Regions from separate parts of the Cedecea sp. NFIX57 genome, predicted to be linked through region 1. Evidence: predicted binding sites of a transcription regulator. Region 1 holds the regulator's gene; the other holds the start of a gene.
The links. The regulator LexA, encoded in region 1, represses DNA repair genes until DNA is damaged. The targets are predictions, from matches to a motif close to TNCTGTATGTACATACAGNA.
Positions count from the first base shown of each region.

Region 2: a site for LexA is predicted at 4,255-4,274, ahead of umuD (translesion error-prone DNA polymerase V autoproteolytic subunit). Genes of this name have one in related genera too.

Region 1 is NZ_FXAS01000011.1:36,613-44,251, forward strand. Features, by position in the region: gene malM (maltose operon protein MalM) at 1-112, shown strand, start outside; gene ubiC (chorismate lyase) at 419-928, shown strand; gene ubiA (4-hydroxybenzoate octaprenyltransferase) at 928-1,800, shown strand; gene plsB (glycerol-3-phosphate 1-O-acyltransferase PlsB) at 1,861-4,290, opposite strand; gene B9Y90_RS11295 (diacylglycerol kinase) at 4,422-4,790, shown strand; gene lexA (transcriptional repressor LexA) at 4,900-5,508, shown strand; gene dinF (MATE family efflux transporter DinF) at 5,586-6,920, shown strand; gene B9Y90_RS11310 (CsbD family protein) at 7,156-7,365, shown strand; gene zur (zinc uptake transcriptional repressor Zur) at 7,437-7,639, opposite strand, start outside.
Region 2 is NZ_FXAS01000007.1:8,859-16,497, reverse strand. Features, by position in the region: gene B9Y90_RS07410 (amino acid ABC transporter permease/ATP-binding protein) at 1-855, shown strand, start outside; gene B9Y90_RS07405 (class II aldolase/adducin family protein) at 858-1,586, shown strand; gene B9Y90_RS07400 (2-hydroxyacid dehydrogenase) at 1,591-2,523, shown strand; gene umuC (translesion error-prone DNA polymerase V subunit UmuC) at 2,544-3,815, opposite strand; gene umuD (translesion error-prone DNA polymerase V autoproteolytic subunit) at 3,818-4,237, opposite strand; gene B9Y90_RS07385 (prolyl oligopeptidase family serine peptidase) at 4,449-6,485, shown strand; gene B9Y90_RS07380 (ACT domain-containing protein) at 6,617-7,015, shown strand; gene B9Y90_RS07375 (alpha/beta fold hydrolase) at 7,065-7,639, opposite strand, start outside.

The DNA.
Region 1 (7,639 bases):
GGTGGATAAAGGCGACATCGATAAAGCCCTGAAACTGCTGAATGAAGCCGAGCGTCTGGGTTCCACCTCCGCCCGTAAAACTTTTATCAGCAGTGTAAAAGGCAAGGGGTAACCATTTCCCCACGTTGCTGATGCTTGAAGTATTGGTGCGCTCAGGCGCACCTTTTTTTTCCCCGTCATAATTCAAGCCACAGGGGTGTTGGCTGCACTCTCTCACCCCAGTCACTTATTTATATAAGCTCCCGGGGATTCACTCCCTTGCCGTCTACCTGTGACTGGAATTATTTAGGGGAAAGCGGGGGCAGCATTTCCTGTTGCTCAATTGTTGCGGTATTTGCCGAGTGTGTTGCCATTGTCTGCCCGCACAGAGATGTTCTGCGTTACAATGCCATCAGGTTATGTATCGGAGAGTATTCCCATGTCCGACGCGCTGTCGCCGTTGCGCGCCCTGAATTTCTACACGGAGGTCCCGCAAGGGCTTAGCTCCGCTTATCTCGACTGGCTGTTGCTGGAAGATTCGATGACGAAACGCTTCGAACAGCACTGCCAAAAAGTCACCGTCCGCATCGTGCGCGAAGGTTTTGTCCCTGCTGGCAATGATTTGCCCGAAGCCGATTTATTACCTGCCTCTGAGCGTTACTGGCTGCGGGAAATCATCCTCTGCGGAGATGATGAACCCTGGCTACTGGGCCGCACGGTGGTGCCGGAAAGCACGCTTGATGGCCCTGAACTGGCGCTGCAAAAGCTTGGCGACACGCCGCTCGGGCGCTACCTTTTCAGTTCATCAACCCTGACGCGTGACTACATTGAGGTTGGCCGCAGCGCCGAACTGTGGGGACGACGTTCCCGGCTGAGACTTTCCGGTAAGCCTTTGATGCTGACGGAACTGTTCCTGCCGGCGTCTCCGCTGTATGAAGAGGAAAGATAATGGAGTGGAGTCTTAAGCAGGGAAAACTGCTGGCTTATCACCGGTTGATGCGTACCGATAAGCCTATTGGCGCTTTGTTGCTGCTGTGGCCCACGCTGTGGGCGCTGTGGGTGGCCACCCCGGGCTTACCCTCGCTGCTGAATCTGGTTGTTTTTATCGCTGGCGTCTGGCTGATGCGCGCCGCGGGCTGCGTGGTGAACGATTATGCCGACCGCAAATTTGACGGACACGTAAAGCGTACCGCGCAGCGCCCTTTGCCTAGCGGTGCAGTTTCTGAGAAAGAAGCGAAGATCCTGTTTGCGGTGCTGGTGGGCCTGGCTTTCCTGCTGGTGCTGACGCTTAACACCATGACGATCCTGCTGTCCGTGGCCGGGCTGGCGCTGGCGTGGGTGTATCCGTTTATGAAGCGCTACACCCATCTGCCTCAGGTGGTGCTGGGTGCCGCTTTTGGCTGGTCTATTCCGATGGCCTTTGCCGCCGCCAGCGAATCGGTGCCGTTAAGCTGCTGGCTGATGTTCCTCGCCAATATTTGCTGGACCGTGGCGTACGACACGCAGTATGCGATGGTCGACCGCGACGACGACCTGAAGATCGGCATTAAGTCGACGGCGATTCTCTTTGGCCGCAACGATAAGCTGATTATCGGCCTGCTGCAAATCGCCACTATGTTGTTGATGGGCGTTGTGGGCTGGCTCAATGGGCTGGGTGGTACGTTCTACTGGTCAATTTTGCTGGCGGGCGGGCTGTTTGTGCATCAGCAGAAGCTGATCGCTAAACGCGAGCGTGAAGGCTGCTTTAAAGCGTTTATGAACAATAACTATGTCGGGCTGGTGCTGTTCCTGGGCCTGGCGTTGAGCTACCTGCATTTCTGAGTCAGTCTTCAGGCAATAAAAAAGGCGGGTTAATCACCCGCCTTTTTCGTTTCCGCTGAATTAAGAAACCGCGTCCTGGGACGCTGAGCTCTCAATCGTCAGGCGCACATCCGAGGTCACTAGATCGGCCAGCATCTGGTAAACCTTAATGGTTTCGCTTGCGTCGGCATCACCGGTATCGCTGATATAGCCTTCATCACGTAGGGTAAGCACCAGCGAGGTAAAGACCGCTTTATCAAAGAACTCCGGCGCATTAATGCCGTGCAGAACGGACAGGCGCTGTGCCACCGTGCGGCTTTCGCGCTCCAGCGTCCCACGGTTGATCGACGGGTTGGCGCTCAACTGCCAGAAAGTGATGGCATAACGCTGTACTGTCTCGCGCACACCCGCCGCCAGAAGCTGCAGAATGCGTGAACGGTTAGGGTTGATCTGCACTTCGTCACCGACCAACATCACCAGATCCTGGCGCTCCATCTCGGCGATCAGCGCATCAATTTCTCTGCCCAGTTCGCTCTTTTCCCAACGCAGGAATAGCTCGGCTTTCAGCATCGGGTAAACGACTTCTATCTGACGCAGCAGCTCTGCGCGTGAGATGTGGCGATGCTGAGTGATGATAGACGCCATTAGCGACGGCAACACCAGCATGTGCATGATGTTGTTACGGTAATAGGTCATCAACACGGCCTGCTCGCGCGGCAGAATGATGATGTCACCGATGGTGTCTTTCTCCACCTCGAACTTGTTCATCTGCAGTGCGTGGTCGATCAGCGCATTGGCGGAAACTGTTGGTGCGGTGGCATCCGGGGAATACGGCACGTTACGCAGCAGGTTGAGGTAGCAGTCGAGCTGTTCGGTGAGCTGTTCACGGGTCAGCGAGCGCTGGCGTGAAGCAAGCAGCGCGGTACAGCACAGGTTCATGGCGTTAGCGGCCCCTGCGTTGTTGATGCGCACCATCAGATCGGCGGCGATATCGTTCACCGTTGGCGTCAGCCAGGCCGGGCGAATTGCTTCTATCGGATCGATAGAGTCTTTCCACTCCGGCACATGCTGGTTCAGGTAGGTCATCAGCGGCAGCGGTTCACCGAAGTTAACGTAACCCTGGCCGAGGTTGCGCAGCTTACTCAGACCGCGCACCATCTGCATGAAGCTCTCTTTTTCTTTGGTCGCACCGCGCAGCTCTTTCGCGTAGGTCCCCACTTCCATGACATGCTCGTAACCGATGTAGATCGGCACCAGAGTGATCGGGCGGGTGCCGCCGCGCAGCATGGCCTGAATCGTCATCGACAGCGTGCCGGTCTTAGGATCCAGCAAGCGGCCAGTACGGGAACGGCCACCCTCGACAAAATACTCAACGGAATAGCCGCGGCTGAACAGCTCGCCCAGGTATTCGCGGAACACCGTGGAGTAAAGCTTGTTGCCCTTGAAGGTACGGCGAATAAAGAACGCGCCCAGGCGGCGGAAAATCGGGCCGGCTGGCCAGAAGTTCAGGTTGATCCCGGCGGCGATGTGCGGCGGAACCAGCCCCTGGTGATAAAGCACGTAGGAAAGCAGCAGATAATCCATGTGGCTGCGGTGGCAGGGAACATAGACGATTTCGTGGCCGTCGTGGGCAAGCTGGCGCACGCGCTCGGCGTTATGCACGTTAATGCCCTGATAGAGGCGGTTCCAGGTTAAGCCTAAAACGCGGTCCGTCAGACGTACAGCTTCGTAGGAGAAGTTGGCGGCAATCTCTTCCATCAGGGCAACGGCGTTTTGCTGCGCTTTCTCATGGGAGATCTTCTTGCTGCGGGCTTCATCTTCTACCGCGCGGGCAATCGCTTTTGACGCCAGCAGCTTGTTAAAGAGATCCTGGCGAACCGGCAGGCGCGGGCCAACGGCGGCCAGACGCTGGCGGGCAAAGTGAGTGCGCGCCACGCGAGCCAGTTTTTGGGCGATAATCTTGTCCGTGCCGTGTTCGGTTGCCATACGGCGAAGCGAAACGGGCGGTGAGAAACGCACGAAGCTATCGCGACCCAGCCAGGAAACCGCAAAGAATTTCTGGACGCCGTTCAGCGTGCGTAAAGGCGGATTGATTTCCCCTTTTTCACGCCCTGGCGAGCGGCCGAACATCACGGAAACCGGCACCATCTGCACATCGAGATCGGGATTGCTGCGGTGCAGATCCAGATAATCGTGGAACAGTTTTACCGACTCTTCTTTTGGCGTGTAATAGGTGAAGACGCGCGGCCCGCCGTGGATAAACACGTAGCGCGGCAGCAGTACGCCGTCAATTTCCAGAGGTTCCAGCGGGTCGGGCAGATCGTGATCCAGACATTGGGCACGCAGCGTCAGTAAGTCTGCCTTAGAATTGTAGGGCAGGACGTACATGATGGGGCGTGAAGGGTCCAGACCGAGTTCGGTTTGTGGATCCGCCGGAATAGACTTGCTCTTTACCAGAACGCTTAATGGTAAATTCAGTAATTTGTAGTAAATTCTTGGCCAGCCTGACATAAATGATGTAAAGCCTCAGGTTAATAATGCAAATGCGCCGCAAGGATATCAGAAACTCTGGGGAATTTCTGTGGCGCTGCGATTTAGACTCAATGAGCATTGATGCTCAATCTTTAAAAAGGTTTCCTTGAATGGCGAATAATACCACCGGCATCACCCGCATTATTAAGGCTGCAGGCTACTCATGGAAGGGGCTCCGTGCGGCCTGGATCAACGAAGCTGCCTTTCGTCAGGAGGGCGTGGCTGCGGTTATCGCTATCGCCATCGCCTGCTGGCTGGATGTGGACCCCATCACGCGTATTTTACTGATTGGCTCGGTGGTTTTGGTGATGATTGTCGAAATCCTCAACAGCGCCATTGAAGCACTGGTTGACCGTGTTGGCACCGAGTACCACGAGCTTTCAGGGCGAGCCAAAGATATGGGTTCAGCCGCCGTATTGATAGCGATTATCCTTGCGGTTGCGACCTGGGCCACCTTGCTTTGGTCACATTTGCGATAGCTCTTCCAGAATAGTTTAAGTCGCTGGTTTTTTGCTTAATTTGTGGTTTCAAAATCGCCCGGGGCTGTATATACTCACAGCATGACTGTATAAACACCCAGGGGGCGGAATGAAAGCACTAACTACCAGGCAGCAAGAGGTGTTTGATCTCATTCGGGATCATATCAACCAGACCGGCATGCCACCTACGCGCGCCGAAATTGCACAACGTCTGGGGTTCCGTTCTCCAAACGCCGCGGAAGAGCATCTGAAAGCGCTGGCACGTAAAGGTGCCATTGAGATTGTTTCTGGCGCATCACGCGGCATTCGTCTGCTGGTTGAAGAAGAAAATGGCCTGCCGCTGGTGGGCCGTGTTGCAGCCGGTGAGCCGCTGCTGGCGCAGCAGCACATCGAAGGCCACTACCAGGTTGACCCTTCTCTGTTCAAACCGAATGCCGATTTCCTGCTGCGCGTCAGCGGCATGTCGATGAAAGATATCGGCATCATGGACGGTGATTTATTAGCGGTACACAAAACTCAGGACGTACGTAATGGCCAGGTCGTTGTCGCGCGTATCGACGATGAAGTGACCGTAAAACGCCTGAAAAAGCAGGGTAACACCGTGCACCTGCTGCCGGAAAACAGCGAATTCCAGCCTATTGTGGTCGATCTTCGCGAGCAGAGTTTTAGCATTGAAGGCCTGGCCGTCGGGGTTATCCGCAACGGTGAATGGCTGTAACGCCTCTTCCGGTGGTGCGGTAAATATGCCGTGCCACCTGCTTTAAATTCCCCTCTATTATCCTCTGGATCATTCCCATGCGATTCTTTTCGTCAACGGATGGTGCGCTGTGGCGGCTTGCGCTGCCGATGATTTTTTCCAACATTACCGTGCCGTTACTGGGCCTGGTCGATACCGCGGTCATTGGCCATCTTGATAGCCCAACCTATCTCGGCGGGGTCGCTATCGGTGCCACGGCGACCAGTTTCCTCTTTATGCTGCTGCTTTTTCTGCGCATGAGCACCACCGGGTTAACGGCACAGGCGTTTGGCGCGAACGATCCGCAGCGACTGGCGCGCGCGCTGGTTCAACCCCTGATGCTGGCGCTGATAGCCGGGCTGGCTATCGTGGTCCTGCGTTATCCACTGATCAACCTTGCGCTGCACGTTGTTGGCGGCAATGACGAGGTGCTGTATCAGGCAAGGCGCTTCCTGGAAATCCGCTGGCTGAGCGCCCCCGCATCGCTGGCTAACCTCGTGCTGTTAGGCTGGCTGCTGGGCGTTCAGTATGCGCGAGCGCCGGTCATTCTGTTGGTCGTCGGCAACCTGATTAATATCGTGCTCGATCTCTGGCTGGTGATGGGGCTGCACATGAACGTGCAGGGGGCGGCGCTGGCCACGGCGGTGTCCGAATATGCCACGTTTATCATCGGCCTAGTGATGGTGCGCAAAGTGATGAAGCTGCGGGGCATCAGTTGGGCTCGTCTTAAAACGGCCTGGCAGGGGGATTTGCGTAAGCTGCTGGCGCTTAATCGCGACATCATGCTGCGTTCGCTGCTGCTGCAAATCTGCTTTGCTTCTATCACCATTTTTGGTGCGCGTCTTGGCAGTGAAATTGTCGCCGTTAACGCCGTACTGATGACGCTGCTGACCTTCACCGCCTATGCGCTCGATGGCTTTGCTTACGCCGTGGAGGCCCATTCAGGGCAGGCTTACGGGGCGCGTAACCGTGGGCAGTTGCTCGAGGTTTGGGGGGCTGCGTGCAGGCAGGCGGGGCTGGTTGCGATAGCGTTTGCCGCTATTTATGCCTTTGCCGGGGAGCAAATTGTTGCCCTGCTTACCTCTCTGCCGGAGCTTCGTGTTCTGGCAAACCATTATCTTGCCTGGCAGGTTATTTTGCCGGTAGTGGGCGTTTGGTGCTACCTGCTGGATGGCATGTTTATCGGCGCGACACGGGGTGCCGAAATGCGAAACAGCATGGCGGTTGCGGCATTGGGTTTTGGCGTGACGATGCTTACGCTGCCTTTGTGGGGCAACCACGCCCTGTGGCTGTCGCTGGCGGTGTTTTTAGCCTTGCGCGGCCTGTCGCTTGGCGTCATCTGGCGACGCCACTGGCGCAATAACACCTGGTTCGCTGCATCGGGCAGCCATTGATCGCGCTGCCTGACGCTCGTTAACCCATCTTCTATCGTGCTGATTTCTCTTTTTTAAGGCGAGGAATTAGCATGTCATCGCTTTTAATGATGGTTAAAGATTCTGAGTTTTAAATTTAACTCAGAATCCTTGTCTACAATTACCTTTACATCCAGCAGACAGTGGGTGTGCTCCAGAAAGTCAGCATCCTGCAGCCCGGATGCACAAACCTAAACCGAACGATGAGGAGATGACGATGAATAAGGACGAAATCGGCGGTAACTGGAAGCAGTTCAAAGGTACGATCAAAGAGAAATGGGGTAAGCTGACCGATGACGATATGACCGTCATCGAAGGGAAGCGTGACCAGCTGGTGGGTAAAATCCAGGAACGCTACGGCTACGCCAAAGACCAGGCAGAGAAAGAAGTGAAGGACTGGGAGTCCGGGAGCAAATACCGCTGGTAACCTGGCGGCCCCTCAAATGTGCTACTCAGTAAGACCAATCCTGCCCGGGTACAAGGACGTACCACTCCCTCTTAACGCTTTTTCTTTGGCTGCACTGAATGATCGTGATTGCAGGCGTCGTGGTGGCTACAGGCTTCCACTTCCGAGCAATCCGCACACAATCCGTGAGCTTCAATCACGTTATGGCGCAGGGTAAATCCCATTTTGGATGCCAGTTTCTGCATAATATCTTCCACACCCTGAGCCGCTTGCTCTTTTACCGCTCCGCATCTGT
Region 2 (7,639 bases), on a different contig from region 1:
ATTCAGCGCAAACGCCCACAAACACTGAGCGATGCCGAATGCCTGACTCTACGCCAAAGCCTGCCCACATTGTCGGAAGCAAAAGAATCGGTTTCTACCCGCGGCACGCCTCCAGCCCTTGATTTGCGCGATCTCCGCAAGTCCTGGGGGCAACATCAGGTGCTGAAAGGCATCAATATGAAGGTCGAGAGTGGTGAGGTAATAAGCATTATCGGCCCATCCGGCTCGGGAAAAACCACGCTTATCCGTACTATTAACGCGCTGGAAAACATCGATGCAGGAGAGATCATTCTCTACGGTGAAGACTACCTGAAAGGTAACGCCATTATCGATAAACACCGGCTACGCGCGGGCGTACGCAGAATCGGTATGGTCTTCCAGAGCTTTAATTTGTTCCCGCATCGTACAGTGCTCGACAACGTGATGCTTGCTCCGCTGTACCACAAACTGCTCGACCCGCACGCCGCCCGCGCGCAAGCGCTTGGGCTACTCGATCGCGTAGGGCTTCTGGCGCACGCCAATAAATACCCGAACCAGCTCTCCGGCGGGCAGCAACAACGTGTCGCCATCGCCAGAGCACTGGCTCTGAAACCGGACATCATGCTGTTTGATGAGCCCACCTCTGCGCTGGATCCTGAGCTTGTCGGCGAAGTGCTAAAGGTGATTCAGTCTCTTGCCCGGGAAGGCATGACGATGTTGATCGTCACGCATGAAATGGACTTCGCGTTATCCATTTCCGACAGAATTGTCATTATGGAACATGGCGTGATTCAGGGCGACGTCTCCCCGCAGGTTATCCGCGGCACGGAGCAGTCTCCTTCTCTTAACCGCATCCGTGAATTTATGGGAGTCTAGTCATGGTTACAGAACAACACCTGCGTCAGCAACTGGCTGCGGCCTACCGTCTGGCGGCAATGTTCGGCTGGGAAGATACCCTTTACACTCACTTCTCCGTCCGCCTGCCCGGTGACGGTACGCCGCGCTTTTTAATTAATCCCTTTGGTATGATGTTTGATGAAGTCACGGCCAGTAACCTGATCGTTGTGGATATGCAAGGCAGGGTCGTGGAAGGCAATGCTCCGGCCAATTCCGCAGGCTTTACCATCCACAGTGCGGTGCATATGGCACGGGAAGACGCCCACTGCGTAATGCACACGCACACTTTGCCCGGCATGGCCGTCGCCGCCTGTCATGATGGCCTGCTGCAGCTTAATCAAATCAGTACCGAGTTTTACCGGCGCGTTGGCTACCACCCTTATGAAGGTGTGGCGTTTGATCTCGATGAACGGGAGCGTATTCAACATTCGCTGGGTAACCACATTGCCCTGATCCTGCAAAGCCACGGCTTGTTATCGGTGGGCCGTACCGTCGCAGATGCGTTTTACATCATGTATTACCTTAACCGCGCCTGTGAAATCCAGATGGCCGCCTCACAGCTGGCACCTCTCAGCCCGATCCACACCATCGCCCCACACCTCAGTCAACATGCCTGCGAACAGTTAATGGGCGTCGAAGAGGAACGGCAACTGGTCTGGCAGGCGTGGCTGCGTCGTCTTGATCGCATTGATACCTCGTACAAAGGTTAACGTTATGCCTGATATAACAATTGTTGTGGATTGCAGCGATGCGGATTTCGCCCATGAGATTTGTGTTGCTCTGCGGCAGTTTCCTGATGTAGATGCGGTATTGCCTGACAATCAGGCCGCCGCTGAAGCAAGCTATGCCTGTTGTTGGTATCCGCACCCGCAGCTGTTGACTCGCTCGCCAAAACTGAGGTTAATTCAGGCCGCTTCGGCTGGCGTTGACCACCTTCCCTCCCCGGTGTTCACCAGCGAGATCCCACTCTGCCGGGTAGTGGATGACAGTTTTCGTCACGGTATGTTCGAGTACGCGCTATGGGGCATATTATGGTTCCAGCGCTATTTCGATCGCGCTGTAGCTCATCAGCGCTTGCAGATATGGAAATGCCACCCGCAGCGTACCGCCGCCGATTACCACATCGGTATCATGGGGCTGGGGGAAATCGGGGGATACATTGCCAGTCAACTGGTGGCGCTGGGTTACCGGGTATCTGGCTGGTCGCGCAATGAAAAACAGCTAAGAGGCGTTGATGGCTATCACGGGCAGCATCAGCTTGAGCCTTTTCTGAACTCGCTTGATGTGTTGGTCAATGTTCTGCCGCTCACTGAACAAACGTGCGGTATCCTGGCGGAGCCGCTGTTCAATCAACTCCCGAGGGGAGCCGCGGTGATCAACTGTGGCAGAGGTGAACATATGGTCAGTGGCGACCTGCTATCCGCCCTCAACAGCGGTCATCTTTCTGGCGCCGTGCTCGATGTATTTCCGCAAGAACCGCTGCCGCAGGGCGACCTATTGTGGACGCACCCGCAGGTGGTGATCACCCCACATATGGCCTCCTCAGCCTCTGTCGATATTATCGCTAGCCAGTTACTTGAAAATATTCAGCGCCAGAACCAGGGATTACCGCTGCACAGAGCAGTCAATAAGCAGACGGGGTATTAGCTTCATCAACATCCTAAAGATCAGCAAACCCACGCCTGCGGCAGATCGGCATAGCGCGTGGTATAGCGCGGCGACAGCATTTCGCGCTTCATCGCCCACCGCTGCTGTATGCCCTGCCCGGCAAAATAGAGCGTGCCTTTGCCCTGCTTTTGATTCAGGAAGTCCAGCACGGTCATCAACTTTTCGCCGTTAGGGCGTGGAACATTGCTGTCGAACAAATCGAATTGCGCCACACCCTGACTAAAGAAATCGCCCAGCATGACGCCCGCTTTCTGGTAACGGTGCCCCGCCTGCCAGATAGCATCCAGGCTTTGCATCGCGGCCTGAATAATATCCCGGCTGTCCTGCGTGGGAATGAGCAGCGAAACGGACGAACAGTTACCGTAATAAGGTTCGTTCACGGCAAACGGGCTGCTCTTCACAAAAGCAGAGATCACCCGGCAATATTGATGCTCAGCCCGCAGCTTTTCCGCCGCCCGGCTGGCATAACTGCCGATCGCCTGGCGCATATCCTCATACTCGGTAATGCGTTCCCCGAACGAACGGCTGCAGATGATTTCCTGTTTGGCGGCAGAGAACTCATCCATTTCAAGGCATGACTCGCCGCGCAATTCGCGCACCGTTCTTTCCAGCACCACGCTGAAATGCCGTCGAATAAAACGGATATCCGCGTCGGCAAGCTGTAAAACCGTTTTGATACCCATGGCATCGAGCTTTTTCGACAGTCGCCGCCCCACGCCCCAGACTTCACCCACGGGCAGCTGTGCCATAAGCCAGCGCTGGTGCTTCGGGCGGGATAAATCAACCACACCACCGGTTCGCTCCTGCCACGTTTTTGCCGCAAGATTTGCCAGTTTAGCCAGCGTTTTTGTTGGTGCGATGCCCACGCCCACCGTCAGGCGGGTGCGCTGGCGAATGGTTGCACGGATCGTCTGGCCAAAGGCCTTCAGGTTGTAGCAATTACTCACGCCCGTTAAGTCACAAAATGCTTCGTCAATGGAGTAAATCTCGACCCTCGGCAGCAGCTCTTCAAGCACGCCCATCACCCGCTCGCTCATGTCGGCATACAGCTCGTAGTTGCTGCTAAACGTCAGCACGCCGTGCCGCCTGAGAGCCTCTTTCTGTTTAAAGAAAGGCTCCCCCATTTTGACAAAGGATCGGGCTTCCGCAGAGCGGGCGATGACGCAGCCATCGTTATTGGATAAGACCACCACCGGCTTTCCGGCTAAATCCGGGCGGAATGCCGTTTCGCAGGAGGCGTAGAAGCTGTTGACGTCCACCAGCGCAAACATGCTTAGCCCGCCGCTTTGATGATAAAAGTGACGATACCGAAAATATCGAGTTCGGCTTCATCGGTGACGGGAATCGGTGCCCAGGCGCTATTCATCGGCAGTAGCATCACCGTGGGGCGAAGCTGCAGGCGCTTCACGGTGAACGCCCCGTCAATCGCCGCAATGACTATATCGCCCTGTGACGCCGTTCTTGAGCTGTCCACAATCAGCAAGTCCCCTTCGCCAATTCCCCCTTCCACCATCGAATCCCCCGCCGCCTTTACGAAATAGGTCGCGCCGGGATTGCGCACCAGCAGTTTATTGAGATCGATACGTTGCTCAACATAGTCCTGAGCCGGTGACGGAAACCCGCACTGCACCAGGTCAGAAAAGAGAGGAAAGGAAGCGTCAGGGCAACAGGCCGCAGGTTTTAGAAGGTTCATGATACCGCCAATAAAAATACTGTTTATATATACAGTATCAGGTAAAAAAGACACTTCAAGTAAGAAAACACGTACTTTTGCTAAGCCCTTCGTTTTGCGAACGAAAAAATTCGAGCACGCTGGCAGAAACCACAAAAGCCTTCAGGTGTAATGAGCATGAGCATAATGATATGGTCAGTTGCAAGCCCGGTACCCAACAAAAGGACGCGTGATGACACAGCCAGTGATTCAGGATTTGCTTAGCCAGCTCGAAACCCCGGAAGATGCCGCGGCGCTAAGCTGGGTGGAAAAACAAAATAAACGCACCACGGACAGGTTCGCCACGGGAGAGCGTTTCCAGCAAATGCGGGGCGCGATCCTGCAGTCGCTGGACGATAAAACCAATATTCCCTGGGGGAGCCATTACCGCAACGCGGTGTATAACTTCTGGCAGGATGACGAACACCCTCGCGGTATATGGCGCCGGACTTCTGAAAGCTCTTACTTTACCGCGACACCAGAATGGGAAACGGTGCTGGATGTCGATCGTCTGAATGAAGAGGAAGGCGCAAACTGGAGCTATCATGGCGCCGATCTCCTCCACCCGGACTATTCCCGGGCGCTGATCTTTTTATCCAGCGGCGGCGATGCCTGTGAAATTCGTGAATTCGATCTGGTAAATAAAGCGTTTATCCCCGAGGGCTTCTTCCTGCCGGAAAGCAAAAGTTCGGTCAGTTGGCTGAATGAAAACACGCTGCTGCTGGCGCTCGATGCAGGAGAGGACACGCTCACGACGTCCGGCTATCCACGCAGTGTCTATCGCTGGACTCGGGGTACATCACCGCAAGATACACCGCCTATCTACGCCGGTGAAGCGACGGACATGGCCGTTTCAGCCTGGCATGATGACACCCCCGGTTTTGAGCGGGATCTGGTGCACTGCAGCAAAGACTTTTACCATGGCCAAACCTGGCTTTTGACCGACCAGAACACCCTGACGCTTATCGCTATTCCTGAAGATGCCTCCTGCGGATTTTTCAAAGACTGGCTGCTGGTTACGCTCACCTCCGACTGGCCAATCGCGGAGACTGTCTGGCCCGCCGGTGCTCTACTGGCGATTGATTTGGCTGATTTTCAGCGGGGCGAGCGCAATTTCATTGCACTCTTCACGCCCAACTCGCGCACGACGCTGCAAGGCTACAGTTCAACCCGCGACTACCTTCTGCTTAACCTGAGCCAGGACGCCGTTGAGAAGGTCGAATTTATAAAAATCGATAACGGCCAGCGGCACTGCATAAAAACGCTTGAGCTGCCTGATTTCACCAACGTTTCCGCCGGCGGTATCGACGATGAAAGTAACCGCTACCGGCTGGTCAGCCACGGATTTCTGCAGCCACACAGCCTCAGCTATGGCGATCTGGACAATGACACGCTCAGCCTCGTGAAACAGGATCCGACCTGCTTTGACGCCGGAGAGTTTAGCGTGACCCAGCACTTTGCCCTTTCGCTGGACGGAACCCGCGTCCCCTACTTCCAGGTGGCCGCCAAAGCGCTGGCGCTGTCCGGTGAGAATCCGACGCTGCTGTATGGTTACGGTGGATTTGAAGTTTCTTTAACACCTCATTACCTGGACTCAAAAGGCGTGACATGGCTGCAAAACGGCGGGGTTTACGTCGTCGCGAATATTCGGGGCGGCGGTGAATATGGCCCCGGCTGGCACCAGGCTGCGCTCAAACAGCATCGTCATCGCGCCTGGGAAGATTTTACCGCTGTGGCAAGCGACCTGGCGGCGCGGAAAGTCACCTGTGCCGCAAAACTTGCCGCGCAGGGCGGGAGCAACGGCGGCCTGCTGATTGGCAATATGCTCACCGATTACCCGGAGTTATTTGGCGCGCTGGTGTGTGAAGTCCCGCTGCTGGATATGCTGAACTATCACCGCTGGCTCGCGGGGGCATCCTGGATTGCCGAGTATGGCGACCCGGACATTGCCGAAGAGCGGGAGTGGCTGCGGCGTTATTCTCCTTTCGACAAAGTGTCCGCTGACGTAGATTATCCACCCACGCTGTTCACCACCGGCACCCAGGATGACAGGGTTAGTCCGGCTCATGCCCGCCGAATGGCGGCACGGATGCAGCAGCAAGGGCACGAGAACGTCTGGCTGTATGAGGAAACGGACGCCGGCCACGGCAGCGCGCCGGAAAATAGCCAGACCGCGGCCCATCAGGCCATGATAGAAGAGTTTCTCTGGCAGATGCTGACCGGGAAATAACTGCGGGCGGTGCGTCACAGGCGCACCGCCTCATCATTAGCGTACCTAATGCAACAGCATATTTTTTAATTTTTATTTATCGCTCAAACGCTATTTAATTCGTCCTCAATCAATGAAAAGGAGACCGATAAATGGCTGGCGAGAATAACCTGGCAATACTGCTGAGCAATGCTGCCCCGGAGCTTAACCCAGGGAAATATGTTTTTTGCACTTTACCCGCGCCTTCAGCGGAATTAAAAGATGCCGCGATTGTGACCGTCCGGGAGGTTGAAGGCGTCACGCTGGTTTTGCCGCAGGATCTGGCGGATAAACATGCCGTTAACTACGATTACGTCGCCAGCTGGATCACCCTGAAGATTCATTCATCCCTCGCCGCCGTGGGCCTTACCGCCGCATTTTCACGCGCGCTGGCGAAAAAAGGCATCAGCTGTAACGTGGTGGCTGGGTATTATCACGACCATATTTTCGTGGCGCATACAGATACCGAATCAGCCATGTCGGCCTTGTCATCTTTGGCATCCGAGGCATAAGCGGAGAAATAAGCAGGGGAAGCTTTTGCCTCCCCTGATAACAGCGCTATCAGCTGCGGATAAATTTCAGGATGTCCGCATTGATGGTATCGGCATGCGTGGTATGCATCCCGTGCGGATAGCCGGGGTAGATGTGCAGCGTGCTGTTGCTGAGCAGTTTATCCTGCAGAATAGCCGCATTTTTGTACGGTACAACCTGGTCGTCATCACCCTGCAGAACCAGCACCGGTACGGTGATGGCTTTCAGATCGTCGGTCTGGTCAGTTTCTGAAAACGCTTTGATCCCCTCATAGTGCGCTTTCGCGCTGCCGGCCATGCCCTGCCGCCACCAGTTCCGAATACTTCCTTCAGAAACCTCAGCGCCCTGGCGGTTAAAGCCATAGAACGGGCCAGAGGCAACATCAAGGTAAAACTGCGCGCGGTTTGCCGCCAGCGCCTTACGGAAGCCGTCAAACACCTCAAGCGGCGTCCCGCCCGGATTACTCGCCGTTTTCACCATTAATGGTGGAACGGCACTGACTAAAACAGCTTTCGCAACGCGCCCCTGAGGCTGGCCGTATTGGGCGACATAGCGGGCTACCTGTCCGCCGCCGGTTGAGTGGCCAACGTGCACGGCATTTTTCA